Regions from separate parts of the Collinsella sp. TM04-29 genome, predicted to be linked through region 2. Evidence: predicted binding sites of a transcription regulator. Region 2 holds the regulator's gene; the other holds the start of a gene.
The links. The regulator NrdR, encoded in region 2, represses ribonucleotide reductase genes. The targets are predictions, from matches to a motif close to AAACACNATATATNGTGTTT.
Positions count from the first base shown of each region.

Region 1: a site for NrdR is predicted at 1,919-1,938, ahead of nrdD (anaerobic ribonucleoside-triphosphate reductase). Genes of this name have one in related genera too.

Region 1 covers NZ_QSPW01000005.1:83,110-90,655, reverse strand. The annotation lists gene DXD39_RS08995 (glycoside hydrolase family 13 protein) at 1-1,231, shown strand, start outside; tRNA gene DXD39_RS08990 (tRNA-Gly) at 1,373-1,448, shown strand; tRNA gene DXD39_RS08985 (tRNA-Val) at 1,452-1,526, shown strand; gene nrdD (anaerobic ribonucleoside-triphosphate reductase) at 2,193-4,415, shown strand; gene nrdG (anaerobic ribonucleoside-triphosphate reductase activating protein) at 4,842-5,423, shown strand; gene folE (GTP cyclohydrolase I FolE) at 5,490-6,047, shown strand; gene DXD39_RS08965 (HD domain-containing protein) at 6,050-6,631, shown strand; gene folB (dihydroneopterin aldolase) at 6,675-7,160, shown strand; gene DXD39_RS08955 (M48 family metallopeptidase) at 7,167-7,546, opposite strand, start outside.
Region 2 covers NZ_QSPW01000001.1:865,573-873,118, reverse strand. The annotation lists gene DXD39_RS03935 (DUF1836 domain-containing protein) at 1-457, opposite strand, end outside; gene DXD39_RS03930 (NAD(P)/FAD-dependent oxidoreductase) at 612-1,550, opposite strand; gene DXD39_RS03925 (glycosyltransferase) at 1,669-2,970, shown strand; gene dut (dUTP diphosphatase) at 3,365-3,808, opposite strand; gene nrdR (transcriptional regulator NrdR) at 3,813-4,256, opposite strand; gene DXD39_RS03910 (LysM peptidoglycan-binding domain-containing protein) at 4,308-4,757, opposite strand; gene lexA (transcriptional repressor LexA) at 4,900-5,565, shown strand; gene DXD39_RS03900 (heparan-alpha-glucosaminide N-acetyltransferase) at 5,565-6,269, shown strand; gene hflX (GTPase HflX) at 6,254-7,543, opposite strand; gene miaA (tRNA (adenosine(37)-N6)-dimethylallyltransferase MiaA) at 7,543-7,546, opposite strand, start outside.

The sequences.
Region 1 (7,546 bases), on a different contig from region 2:
TCTGCACATGTTTACGCCTGAGCAGCCGGACTTTGACTGGTCGTGCCCCGAGGTTCATGCGTTCTTTTGCGACGTCCTGGCGTTTTGGAGCGATCGAGGCGTCGATGGCTTTCGCATTGATGTGGCGCACGGTCTCGCCAAGGATCTCGACCGCGATGATCTCGACCGGTGGCATCTCGCCGAGGGCGATGACATGGTTGAGGACGGCACCCATCCGCTGTGGGACCGCAACGAGGTCCACGAGATCTATCGCGAGTGGCGCCGCGTGTTCGACCGCTATGATCCGCCACGCAGCGCCGTTGCCGAGGCGTGGGTGCTGCCCGATCGCCAGTATCTCTACGCGCGTCCCAGCGAGCTTGGCCAGACATTCAACTTTGAGTTTGCCAAGGCCACTTGGACCTATGATGACATGCACGCTGCAATCGAGGAGGGCTTGAAGGCAGCTATAGAATCCGATTCCGCCTCGACCTGGGTGCTCTCCAACCACGACGTGCCGCGCGTGGCGACGCGCTATGCCCTGCCGCAGATCAAGGCGACGCGCTACCACCAGATTGCGCTCGACTGGCTCTTACGCGACGGGTCGTCTTATGACGAGGAACGTGAACTCGGCGAGCGCCGCGCGCGGGCGGCCCTTTTGCTCGAGCTGGCGCTTCCGGGCTCGGCATACGTGTATCAGGGTGAGGAGCTCGGCCTTTTTGAGGTGGCTGACATTCCGTGGGCTGTACTCGAAGATCCTACTGCGACCAATACGCACGGACCGAAGCGCGAGAAGGGGCGCGACGGCTGCCGTGTGCCCCTGCCGTGGGTGGCGGCGGACGATCCCGCGCAGGGCGGATCGTTTGGGTTTTCACCGGCGGACGCCGATGCGGCGCCCCATCTGCCGCAGCCTGCATGGTTTTCCGATTACGCTGCCGATAGGGAAGAAGCGGACCCGACATCGATGCTTGCGCTCTATCGTGACGCCCTCTGGCTGCGGCGCAAGCTGCGCGGGTGCGCCAACGATCTCGCGTGGCTCGATCTTGACGGGCGCACCGGCCTTGCGGATGGTGCCGAGGGCGCTGAGGGCGGCGTCATCGCCTATCGCCGCGACAACGGCTGGGCGTGTGTGACGAACTTCGGTGCAGCGCCCGTGGAGCTGCCGGCGGGCAGGGTCCTGCTCACCTCATCACCGCTCGCAGACGGCAGGCTCGTGCAGGACAGCTCTGCCTGGATCATGCTCGCTGAGTTGTAGGGGCCTCTTGCGGCGAGTTTGCGTTTGTCTGCGCCTTCCGTGGTGTCTGATGCCTTCATGAGGCTCGCGAGGGCGTCGCGAAACTTTTCAAAAAAAGTTCTTGCATAGGATGCGGGCATCACGTAAGATTAATCCTCGTAAGCGGACATGGCTCAGTTGGTAGAGCACAACCTTGCCAAGGTTGGGGTCGCGGGTTCGAGCCCCGTTGTCCGCTCCATTTGGGCGTTTAGCTCAGGGGGAGAGCGCTTCCCTGACACGGAAGAGGTCAGAAGTTCAAATCTTCTAACGCCCACCAAATGTTCGCAGCTCAGAGGCTTAGCCCCTGAGCTGTTTTGTTTTGGTCGCCAAATACGTCACCAAATTTCGAGTTTTTGATCTTCCGGGATGCTTCTCAGCAGTCATCCGAGGAAACTCTCATCTTCTCCGTTTGCATACACATATCTTTCAAGGATTCGTGCCGCGGTTGCATGAGGCTCGGCAAGGCACGACCGCAACATGTTGGTCAAGCATAATCTTTTGGATTCTTTTGGCGCGAGCGGCTTGGTTTTGGTAGGATTTGTCAGCGGCTTGACTAAGGGGGTTTTATAACTGCCATGCAGGTAGCCGTGCTGGTAACGTTTTACCGACTTGCCAAGAACCCCTCATTTTTAATGCGTCTGCAAAATGACCAATTGCTTTGACCTGCTGAAACACTATATGTTGTGTTTAACCTAAAAAAAGAATACAGGATATAGATGCCTCTTTGTCGTATGATAGATGGCGGACAGAGAACGAAGACCTTAACTGCCTCTTTTGAACGTGTCCTTGAGCCGCTTGATCGGCTCCTGGGAGTGTCCGCATTGAGGCTTATGGTTTATCGAGAACACAGATTGCGCGACGGCGCCGCAAGACGGGGCAAGCCCTGCCGGGCATCGTTTGGCTCTGAAGCGCAATGAGACTACGACGCGAAAGAGGCAAGAGGATGAAGATCATCAAGCGCAGCGGCACCGAGGTTGTCTTTGACATCGATAAGATCGTCAATGCCATCCGCGCCGCAAACTTGGAGGTCGAGGAGAGCTCTCGTCTTACCGACCGCCAGGTGGTTTACGCGGCACAAAACGTCGCCGAGGCATGCGAGAACGCGGGCCACACCGTGTCGGTCGAGGAGATTCAGGATCTAGTCGAGGACGAGATCATGCGTCTCGACTGCTACGAGGTCGCTCGCCATTACATCATCTATCGCTATGTTCAGAGCCTGAAGCGCCAGAAGAACACGACCGACGACAAGATTCTGTCGCTCATCGAGTGCAACAACGAAGAGGTCAAGCAGGAGAACTCCAACAAGAACCCGACCGTCAATTCCGTTCAGCGTGACTACATGGCCGGCGAGATTTCCAAGGACCTGACTCAGCGTGTGCTGCTGCCCCAGGAGATCGTGGATGCTCACAATGAGGGCCTGATCCACTTCCATGATTCGGACTACTTTGCCCAGCACATGCATAACTGCGACCTGGTGAACCTGGAGGATATGCTCCAGAACGGTACTGTTATCTCGGGTACGCTGATTGAGAAGCCGCACAGCTTCTCGACGGCTTGCAACATCGCGACGCAGATCATCGCCCAGGTTGCTTCCTCCCAGTACGGTGGCCAGTCGATTTCGCTGACCCATCTTGCCCCGTTCGTCGAGGTGAGCCGTCAGAAGATTCGCGGCGAGGTCGCCCGCGAGCTCGAGGAGCTCGGCGTTTCCGCATCTCCCGAAAAGGTCCGCGAGGTTGTTGAGGACCGCCTGCGTGACGAGATCCGTCGCGGCGTCCAGACGATTCAGTATCAGGTCGTGACCCTTATGACCACGAATGGCCAGGCGCCGTTCGTGACGGTCTTTATGTATCTCAATGAGGCCCGTACGCCCCAGGAGAAGCACGACCTTGCCATGATTGTGGAGGAGACGCTTCGTCAGCGCTATGAGGGCGTTAAGAACGAAGCCGGCGTGTGGATCACCCCGGCATTCCCCAAGCTCATCTACGTGCTCGAGGACGATAACATTCGCGAGGATTCGCCGTACTTCTATCTGACCAAGCTCGCCGCCAAGTGCACCGCCAAGCGCATGGTGCCCGACTACATCTCCGAGAAGAAGATGCGCGAGCTTAAGCTGTCTAAGGGCGAGACTGCCGGCAACGGCGATTGCTACACCTGCATGGGTTGCCGCAGTTTCCTGACGCCCGACCGTTCGGGCAACGGCTTTAACAATGTCGCCAACGCGCTGAACTATGACCCGACCAAGCCTAAGTACTACGGTCGCTTTAACCAGGGTGTTGTGACCATCAACCTGCCCGATGTCGCGCTGAGCTCGCATCAGGACATGGATAAGTTCTGGAAGATCTTCGACGAGCGCCTTGAGCTGTGCCATCGTGCCCTGCTGTGCCGTCATGAGCGCCTGATGGGCACGCTTTCGGATGCCGCGCCGATTCTTTGGCAGTACGGCGCCCTGGCGCGTCTGAAGAAGGGCGAGACGATCGACAAGCTGCTCGTGGGCGGCTATTCCACCATCAGCCTGGGCTATGCCGGCCTGTATGAGTGCGTCAAGTACATGACGGGTCACAGCCACACCGAGAAGGAGGGCACGCCGTTCGCCATGGCCGTCATGCAGCGCATGAACGACAGGTGCGCGGAGTGGAAGGCCGAAAGTGATATCGATTTCTCGCTGTACGGTACGCCGTTGGAGTCGACGACCTACAAGTTCGCCAAGTGCCTGCAGCGTCGTTTTGGCATCATCCCGGGCGTGACGGACAAGGGCTACATCACCAACAGCTACCACGTCCACGTGTCCGAGGAGATCGACGCATTCGACAAGCTCAAGTTCGAGGGCATGTTCCAGCAGCTTTCGCCGGGCGGTGCCATCTCCTACGTCGAGGTTCCCAACATGCAGGACAACCTCAAGGCTGTCATCCGCGTGATGCAGTACATCTACGACAACATCATGTACGCCGAGCTCAACACCAAGAGCGACTACTGCCAGGTGTGCGGCTACGATGGCGAGATCCGCATTGTCGAGGACGATGGCAAGCTGGTGTGGGAGTGCCCCAACTGCGGCAACCGCGACCAGGAGAAGATGAACGTCGCTCGTCGTACGTGCGGCTACATCGGTACCCAGTTCTGGAACCAGGGTCGAACCGAGGAGATCCGCGACCGCGTGCTGCATCTCTAATAGTCATCCCAGGCCGCCCCGTAGCGAGGCCCCGGACCTTTACTCGCTATTTCGGACAGTCCTGGCTCACGACGGAGGCGCCACTGGCGCCTCCTGTTCGTGCGGAACTCATATCGAGCAAAGGTCCGGGGCCTCGCTACGGGGCGGCCAAGTTGATGTAGCTGAGATGCAGCATGCGGTCTGCTCACTACTCGAAGTTCTTAGCGGAAATAATTCGAGCTGCAGCTGCGATTTACTTGCGATGGCGGTTGAGCCGCAACCCAGTTTTTATTGGACCTCGAACCCTATACTCGATGTTCGCTTCGTTCATTGAGTTACCCTTTGCATGAGGCCGGGACATATCGTCCCGCCCGCAGTTTCGCAGGCCGCAGGCCGAGAATGTTTGAGGACGGGATGATATGCCCCGGCCTCCCGGGAGAGTTACCTATGAACTACGCGAACATTAAGTATTTCGACATTGCTGATGGAGAAGGCGTCCGCACTTCTCTGTTTGTGAGCGGGTGCCGTCGTGGCTGCAAGAATTGCTTTAACTCCGTCGCGTGGGACTTTGCCGCGGGCGAGCCGTTTGATCGTGCCGTCGAGGACAAGATTATCGAGAGCCTCGATCATCCCTTTATTGACGGCCTGACGATTCTGGGCGGCGAGCCTATGGAGCCCGAGAATCAAGCGGGACTCGTTGATTTTGTCGAGCGTGTTCGCGCGGCCTATCCAGCGGGGTCGGGGAAGACTATTTGGTGCTTCACCGGCGATGTGCTCGAGGAGCTTATGCCGGGAGGCCGCCACCATACCGAGGTCACGGACCGTATCCTTGCCTGTCTCGACATGTTGGTGGATGGCCCGTTTGTTCAGGATCTGTATGATATCTCATTGCGTTTTAGGGGCTCGAGTAACCAGCGCGTGATCGATATGAACGCTACGCGCGCCCGTGCTGAGCGTGAGGGCGTTGCGCTTTGTGATGCGGTTGAACTTTGGCGTGATGATCCGGTCTATTCGACCCATACTATGTAGCTTGTGGTCGATGCCGAAGGGCGTGGTACCATAGCGCGAACGTGAAATCGGAAAAGTGAGGCCCAGATGGTCGATCAGGAAAAAGTCGAGGCCGCCATTGAGCTGTTGCTTGAGGGCATAGGCGAGGATCCAGCTCGTGAGGGCCTGCTGGAGACCCCGGCGCGCGTTGCCCGTATGTATGGCGAGATTGCCGGCGGTATGGACCAGAGTGCCGAGGAGCACCTGTCCAAAACCTTTGCCGTCGCTTCGAACGATTTGGTTATCGAGCGCGACATCACGTTCTACTCGCTGTGCGAACATCATCTGCTGCCGTTTTATGGCAAGGCCGCCATTGGTTATATCCCTAACGGTCGGGTGGCTGGGCTTTCCAAGCTCGCCCGCACGGTTGAGGTTTATGCCCGCCGTCTTCAGCTGCAGGAGCAACTGTGCGCACAGGTTGCCGATGCCCTCATGGATTATCTCGCTCCCCAGGGAGCGATTGTGTTGATGGAGGCCGAGCATATGTGCATGACGATGCGTGGCGTGCAAAAGCCCGGCACCAAGACCGTGACGCTTGCTCGCCGCGGCGTCTTTGAGACCGATCCCGCGCTCGAGGAGCGTTTCTTTAGGATGCTGGGCCGCTAACCATGAGAGTCGTCAACGACTTTACATCGAAGACCGATGAGGGGACGTCGCGTCGCGGCTTTATGGCTTCGGGCCTGGCCCCCTTTGGTGCCATGCCCCGCATTGATTACATTTGTGCCAACGGGCTGTTCCGGCGGCACCTGGGCAACATCGTACAGTTGGAATCGGGGCGCATCTTCTGCCGCCACGGTATTGACCATCTGCTCGATGTCGCTCGCATTATGTGGATCAAGAATCTCGAGGAACAGCTCGAATTTGACCGCGAGGTCATCTACGCCACGGCACTTCTTCACGATATCGGCAAAGATGAACAGTATGAATCGGGTATATCCCATGATGTTGCAAGCGAACGCGTCGCTGATGCGATTCTCGGCGGCATGCCCGATGACGTGGCGTTTGAGCCGGCCGATGCCGCAGCCATTAAGACGGCCATTCTGGGCCATCGAAAGCTGCGCGTGAACAGCCAACCGCCTGAGCGTCTGCTCTATGCAGCCGACAAAGCGTCGCGTGCCTGCTTTGCATGCCCCGCGCGCAACGCTTGCAACTGGAGCGATGATAAAAAGAACCTGTCGATTCGCGTGTAGTTAGTTTGCGCGGTCGGGGTTCTAAACGAAGGAGACGATCGCGTTGAGTAACAAGAAACTGCCCGAGAATGCAACCAAGACCGAAGGCGCCGAGCTCGCCCGCCGTGGAAGGGGTGAAATATCCACCGCAACGGCGGTGCCTCACGTGAGCTATGACGATTTGCGCCATGCCGATCGTATTGTCATTGACGGCCTTGAGGTTTTTGCCAACCATGGCGTGTATCCCGAGGAGAACGCGCTGGGCCAGAAGTTCATCGTGTCCCTGGTGCTCTATGCCGACCTGCGTGCAGCGGGGGAGCACGATAACCTGGACGCCTCGATTGACTACGGCTCGGTGTGCCACGATGTCGATGGCTATCTGCGCGAGCATACGTTTAAGCTCATCGAGGCTGCAGCCGAGGGTGTGGCCCAGATGCTGCTACGTCGTTACCCCTTGCTGCTTGGCGTGCGTGTTAAGTTCGATAAGCCTTGGGCGCCCGTCGGACTTCCCCTGGCAAGCTGCGGTGTCGAGATCGAGCGCGTGCGCTAACCGGCCCTACAGCTCGTTGGCAGGCGGTTTTTTGAGCCGCTGCGACAGAGCCCTATTGTTGGGGCAGTACGTGTCGAGCAGGGCGTGAAACCGCTGATTGTGGCTTGGCTCGAGCAAGTGGACGAGCTCGTGGGCGACAACCATGTCGAGGCATTCGACAGGGTAGGCGGCGAGCTCGCGCGCGATACGAATGGCGCCGGTTTTGGGTGTGCAGGAGCCCCAACGCGTTTTCATGCTGCGCACGGAGACGCGGGCCACGGTGACGCCCATTGCGATTTCGTACGCGTGCACGATGTCGCGTAGCGCTGCGGTGACCTCGGACGCGTAGAGCTGGTCGATGTGGGCTTGGAGCTCGTCGGACGTTAGGCCGTCGAGGATTGCGCGCC
Region 2 (7,546 bases):
ATGCCTCGAGCTGATCGACCACATAATCGAAGGCCGTCGGGGCATCGTAGCTCAAACGCTGAATGTTAAAGAGTGCCTGCACCGCAGCAATAGGTAACACCTGCTTAAAGAGGCAGATAGCGATCAGGCGGGCAATCTGCTCGCGGCCATATTGCTTTTTAACCGGAGCAGGCACCAGGCCGACCTTAACGTAGTTGTTGATCATCGATGGCGTAATGACGGGCTGCTCAACGCAAATGGACAGCGGCTCCATCCACAGCGCAACATACTCAATAACCTGGTCGCGATAGAGCGTCACATTGGGCAACTGGTCATAGCGCGACAGACTCAACGTATTGAGTTTGCACACGATTTCGGACTGAATAAATGCATCGGGCAGCACCGTGGGCTGAATATCCTCAGGCTTAATACTGACCGACGAATCGGACATCGGAATAACGTGTTTAACGTGGTTCATAAAGGTCCTCCGTTCATTTACTATATTGTATTCTAGGTTATCTAGTTTTGCATACCACATAGCCGGCAAGTAAAAGTGGTTGGACAACACATTGATGCATCGTCCAACCACTTTGTGTAAAGATAGCAACCTTACATAAGATATATTATCGTACTTATCCACGGAGAAACGCGTATGCGCTCGTTGCCGCTATGGCTCCGTCCGAAACAGCGGTCACAACCTGGCGTAAACGCTTGGAACGGATATCGCCGGCTGCGAATAAGCCGGGCGTACGGGTGGCCATCGAATCGTCGGTGACAATGCCGCCGTCAGGAGCCAGATCGACTAGATGCTCAACCAGCTCGGTATGCGGCAGCATCCCCGTAAAGACAAAGATGCCAAACGAGCCAGGTTCAAATGACTCGGTATGAGTCTCACCGGATGCATTGTCCTTAAAGGTGATCGTCGTTGGCATTGCTTCGCCCGAGAGCTCCACAATACTAGTTTGGTACCTAACTGTAATATTGTCCTTTTCGAGTACTTTCTGAACAACACCATCAGGCGCACGAAACTGGTCGCGGCGCAGCACGATGGTCACGCTGGTGGCAATGTCTGACAGGAACAGCGCCTCTTCGCATGCCGAATTGCCACCACCGATTACAAAGACCTGTTTGCCGCGGAAGAACATGCCGTCACATGTTGCGCAATATGAAACGCCACGACCGCGATACGTATCCTCGCCTGCGAAACCTGCCGGACGCGGCGTGGCACCCATGCAAGCGATAACGCTCGAGGCCAGCGTATCGCCCATATCGTGATGTACCGTAAACAACGCTGCATCGGCATCGTAATCGATACCCGTAACCATGCTCCATGTAACCTGTGCTCCCAGGCCCTCTGCATGCTGCTGAAAACGCTCGCCGAGTTCGGCGCCACTCAGGAGCGGGAAACCCGGATAGTTCTCGACCTCATTGGTTGTGGCGATCTGCCCTCCCGACATGCCCTGCTCAATCACGGTCGTCGTCAGGTTGGCACGCGCAGCATAAATGGCGGCAGCATAGCCCGCGGGGCCGCCACCGATAATCGCAACATCGATCGGCTTATCGGTAGTCATGAAGCGTCCTTTCGTCGAAACGTTGTCGTTCTTTGCGCTCGTACCCAAATTTACGTGAACGTGACACTCATGCACTACAATGATAAAACCGTATTACAAAGCTGAAGGGGAGTTATCGATGGATCAGGCGCAGACGAGTGACGACGCTCCCCTGCTCACGCACAGCACTCCTCAATCGGAGCAAACCACGCTCCTGGCTCAGCAAAAACCTCTCGTGACCATCGTGCACGCCTCCGTTGGCTCGGGCCATAAGGCCGCCGCAAATGCGATTGCGCAGGCTTTCGACCTCATCCGCGGCACCAATGGCATCCCCGAGGATGTTGAGATTGAAGTGCTCGATATCCTTGATTTTGGACGTATTAAATTCGACGGTAATAAGACCGCGGCTTCTTTTACGGGAGCCACGCGCCCCATTTACGACCTGACCTGGAGATATACACTTACGGGACATCTTCTCTGGGGTGGCGGCACGGCATGGTCGCGAATCATGTTCCCCGCCTTCAACGAATATATTCGTAGCCGCAGGCCCATAGCCGTGGTCGCAACGCACATCACAGCAGCCAATGTTGCCGTGGGTGCCCGCATAATTACGGGTATCGATTATCCAGTCATCTGCGTACCGACCGACTACGAAGTCGAGGGCTGGTGGCCCCACAAGGACACCGATCTATTCTGTGTTGCCAACGAATTTATGTCCGAAACGCTGCGTCCGCGCAAGGTGCCCGAGGCAAAGATTCGCATTACCGGCATTCCTATTCGCGCCGGATTCGACACGGATTACGATCGCGAGGAAGAGCTAGCCAAGTTCAACCTCCCCACCGACAAGACCGTCGTGCTGGTTATGGCCGGCGCCAGTTTACCTCAACCGTACGTCCGCTTTCGCGCGGCGATGGACCAGACCCTCCCCTTCCTACGCAGCTTTGAGGACATGCATTTTGTCTTTTTGCCGGGCAAGGATGAGGAATACGCCGACCGCCTCAAGACGCTCTTCGACGCCATGAAGCTCGAAAACGTTACGGTTCTGGACTACGTGGACGACATGGCGGCCCTCATGCACGGCTGCGACCTGGCAATTCTCAAATCGGGCGGACTCACCGTCACCGAGTGCCTGTGCGCGCATCTGCCGATGATCCTGCTGGGCAAGTCCTATGGCCAGGAAAAGGCCAACACCACGATGCTCACCGGCATGGGCGCCAGTATGCATGTCACCACCGCACGAGAACTCATCGTAACCCTGCGCCACCTGCACGACCATCCCGAATCACTCAAAGCGCTACTCATCAACGGCGAAGTTCTACGCCGCCCCCACGCAGCCGAAGACATAGCCATCGCAACCATGGAGCTCGTAGGCAAACCCCAAAAGCGCAAAAGAGCCTTTTGCCGCTTCTACTGGGGCGGAAAACCCGCGCATATCCGCTAGCGTCTTTATGTCCGCTTGCCTGCGGGAGGCCCCTATATATCATCCCGTGCTCAAACATTCTCGCTTCGCTGCGAAACTGCGCGCGGGACGATATATAGGGGCCTCCCGCAGGTAAGCTGCGTTAACGTACCAGCGGCTATACCAGATTCCCCACCAGTAGAATCTGCAAAGGGGAACCAGAAAATATAAATACAGTAAGTCGATGCGACAAAGGAGGCGTCCCTTCATCGCATCGACTTACTAGAAAAGTAAATATTGTTTCAAGCGAGTAGCCGCCCGCCCGGGGCTTACCTATATCGTTCCACGCGCAGTTTCGCAGCGAGCGAAGCGACGCGAGAATGTTTGAGCATGGAATGATATGTGTGAGAGGCGGGCGGGAGGGATAAGAGCGTCCCTAGGCGACGCCGCTGGAGCCGAAGCCTCCTTTGCCTCGGTCGGTTTTGTCTAGTTCTTCTACTTCTACGAGGTTGACCGTGGGGACTTCTTGGATGACGAGCTGGGCGATGCGGTCGCCTTTGTTGATTTGGATGTCGTTGGTGGGATCCAGGTTGATAAGGATAACCTTGAGTTCTCCTCGGTAGTGGGCGTCAATGAGGCCCGGCGTGTTGACTATAGACAGGCCCTGCTTGATGGCCAAGCCGCTGCGGGGCTGGACGAAGCCGGCGTAGCCGTCGGGCAGGGCGATGGCCAGCCCAGTAGAGACCAGACGGCGTTCGAAGGGCTTCAGGACGCAGTCCTCGTTGGAGCGCAAATCCAAGCCGGCATCGGTGGGATGGGCGTATTTGGGAAGCTCGAGGGTGGGGTCGAGACGCTTTATGTTGACGGTAATGTTGGACATGGAATCACCTTAGCTTGTCGAGCTCTTGCAGAAATTCATCGACGTCTTTGAAATCGCGGTAGACCGAGGCAAAACGGATGTACGCAACCTTGTCGATCTTGGCCAAGCGCTTGAGCACCATGTCACCCAACTCATGGGACGTGACGGCCGTCAGCGTGCGAGAGCGAAGCTCGACCTCGATGTCATCGATAATCTCATTGAGCTTCTTAGTGTCGATATCGCGCTTGATGGTGGCGCGCATCAAGCCGACAAGAAGCTTATTGCGATCGAACCGCTGCTTAGTTCCATCTGACTTAATGACCTCGATAGGGTCCTCGCATCGCTCAAACGTTGTAAAGCGGTAGTTACACGAGCAACATTCGCGACGGCGCTTAATGGTGTTATTTGACTCCTGCATACGGGAATCAACGACGCGGGTATGTGCCTTGCCGCATTTGGGACAGCGCATGGTACCTCCTCTTAAACGATAACAAGGGTACCATGCGCAGCGCGATAATGATTACGAACGAGCAGGAACCTTAAGATGCGCACCGGCGGCGAGCGAACCATGCTCCAGATGATTGACGCTACGGATCATGTCGGAAGTCTCTTGCGTGGAAAGGCCTTCGATTGGATATTCTTCGGCAAGCGACCAAAGAGAATCGCCAGGCTGAACGCGAATGGTCTCGTAGGTAATGTTGGAAACGGACTCGGCATACGCGGCGTGACGAGCGCTAAAGACCGACATAGCGAGGACAAAGAAGAGCGTAAGCGCAACGGCGACGGCGACAATCGTCGGAACCTTCAGGGCAACGCGGGCCGGCGCGACTACAGCCTGCTGATTGCGCGCAGGCTTTACGGTCAAAGGCTGAAAGCCGGAGCGGCCACCCTGAACAACCGTAAAAGTGGGTTCTGCAGGCGTCTCGAGCTTAAGGGCGAGGTTTCCCTGGACCATATTCGTTGCGTTCATCATGTTCTCCTCTCGCGTGTTTTGCTGAGAACAGTTTTATCAAGCCGCGCGGACAAAAATGTCTAGCGCGAGAACGAATGTTCGGTTATTATTATCTTCGAACAGTTGTTCCTGTCAAGCAAAATTCGAACATTTGTTTGACATGGGTAGAGAGGATGCCCTGATGGCTCGCAAAATTACCAAGCGTCAGCAGCAAATTTACGACTTCATCAAGGAATATCAGCAGGAGAAGGGTTATCCGCCCAGCGTGCGCGAGATGGCTTCTGCCGTGGGCCTTTCCTCCCCCAGCACCGTGCACGCCCATCTCTCTGCCCTGGAGGCGCGCGGGCTACTCAAGCGCGATGCCACCAAGCCGCGCGCCCTGGAACTCTTTAACGAGGATGGTTCCTCTGTCTCAATTTCCAAATCTGACGAGCCCACCGCACCTCGCGGAACGGTCTCGCTACCGCTCGTTGGTCGCGTCGCGGCTGGGATTCCCATTCTGGCCGAGCAGAATATCGAAGACACGTTTACTATCCCGACCGAAATCGCCACTGATCAGGGTTCCTTTATCCTTGAGGTGCATGGGAGCTCAATGATCAATGTCGGCATCTTCAATGGCGATTACATCATCGTCCGTGAACAAAAGAGTGCCATGAACGGCGAAATTGTCGTGGCCATGATTGATGGTTCGGCGACCGTCAAGACGTTCTACAAGGAGCAGGGGCGTGTGCGCTTGCAGCCCGAGAACGACACCATGGAACCTATCTATGCAACGAATCCCGTTATCCTGGGCAAAGTCGTCGGCTTGATGCGCCGGTTCTCGTAATGCAAAAACGCATAACCATCTTTGATACCGTCCGCGGGTTTACGATGATTTCTATGGCAGGTTTTCACGCTTGCTATGATCTCGCCTACCTGTACGGCTGGGATATGCCTTGGTTTACCCAGACTGTCTTTCAAGACGTCTGGCGCGCCAGCATCAGCTGGGTATTTTTGTTTATCGCGGGTTGGATGTGCACTCTTTCGCGCAACAATATCAAACGTGCCGCCAAATACGCCTTAGCAGCACTCGTTGTCTGGTTGGCAACAACACTTGTCTCATTCGACGATTCGGTTAATTTTGGCATCATCTACTGCATGGCCGCATGCACCGGCATCGTGGCGTTGACCGATCCCGTCCTTAAGAAGATAACGGCGAGATGGGGCATGCCCCTATGCCTTGTGTTGTTCGCCCTCACCTGGAGCATCCCCAAAACGATCTACCCTGTCCCCTACCTGGCGTGGCTGGGATTTCCGAGCCCTGGGTTTGTCTCAGGTGATTACTACCCCATCATCCCGTTTATCTTTATGTATCTTGCAGGATACTTCGCCGCACACATAGCGCAGGGAATCGATAAGACCGTCCCCAGCTGGGCCTACGCCAACCCCCTGCCGGTGCTCGCCGGCCTTGGACGTCACGCACTCCCCTTTTATCTGCTGCATCAGCCCATCATTCTGGGCATTTTGGAGCTCGTCTACTCGGTGCGATAACGCTCGAGCCGCGGTGCAATACGAGCCGGCAACTTCGCCACAATGCGAACACCGTCCTCGAGATATTCCTCATGCAGAAGGGTTCCCTGCTCATGCACCAGCGTGATGAGAGCGCCCTCGCGATACGGAATATCAGCGGAAAGCAACACATCGGTGGCAGCTGCCTCGCGAGCAATGCGATCAACGAGATCGTCGAGCCCCTCGCCCGTTTGGGCCGAGAACAGAACGGCTTCCGGATAGCGACGACGGAAACTCAATCGATCAACGCTATCGAGAAGATCGATTTTATTGAATACGGTCAGCGTTAAACGCTCTCCGGCGCCGATCTCATCAAGCACGCGGTCGACAGCCTCCAGCTGCCGCTCATAGTCCTCGTCAGACGCATCTACGACTTTGAGAATTAGATCGGCACCCAAAACCTCGGACAGCGTCGATTTAAAGGCATCGACCAGACCATGGGGCAGCTTTTGAATAAAGCCGACGGTATCGGTAATCGTCATGCCGCGACCGCCGGGCAGGCGATACGAACGCGTCGTCGGGTCGAGCGTAGCAAACAGCTTGTCCTGCGAAAGTACCGTAGAGCCGGTCAGACGATTGAGCAACGTCGATTTACCGGCATTGGTATAACCGGCTAACGCGACGCGAAACGCCGGTGACTCAATGCGGTTCTTGGATTGAACATCGCGACGCTGTTCAACCTGCTTGAGCTCACGACGAAGCGCAGCGATCTTATTACGAATGAGGCGACGGTCGACCTCGAGCTGACTTTCGCCCTGACCAAAACGTGAGCCGATGCCGCCGCGCGTCTGCTCCTTGGCGAGATGGCTCCACATGCCACGCAGGCGAGGCAACAAATATTGAAGCTGTGCCAGCTGTACCTGCAGGCGTCCCTCACGCGTCTGAGCATGCAGGCCAAAGATATCTAGGATCAGTGCTGTACGATCGATAATCTTTACCGGCTCGCCCACGGCTTTCTCCAAATAGGATTGCTGCGAGGGGGTCAGGTCGTCGTCAAAAATAACGACATCGGCATCCATGCGATGCACCAGGCCGCACAGCTCTTCAACCTTACCGGAACCGATAAACGATTTAGGATACGGCTTTACCAAACGCTGCGACAAGCGTGCCACGCACCGGGCACCAGCTGTGTGGGCAAGACGCTCCAGCTCATCAAGCGAGCGATCGAGCGGCCATGCATTGTCGCACCACTCAACACCAACTAAAATGGCACGCTCGGGCTCGGGTGCCGTGGGAACAAGGGGGAAACGGGCCATTAG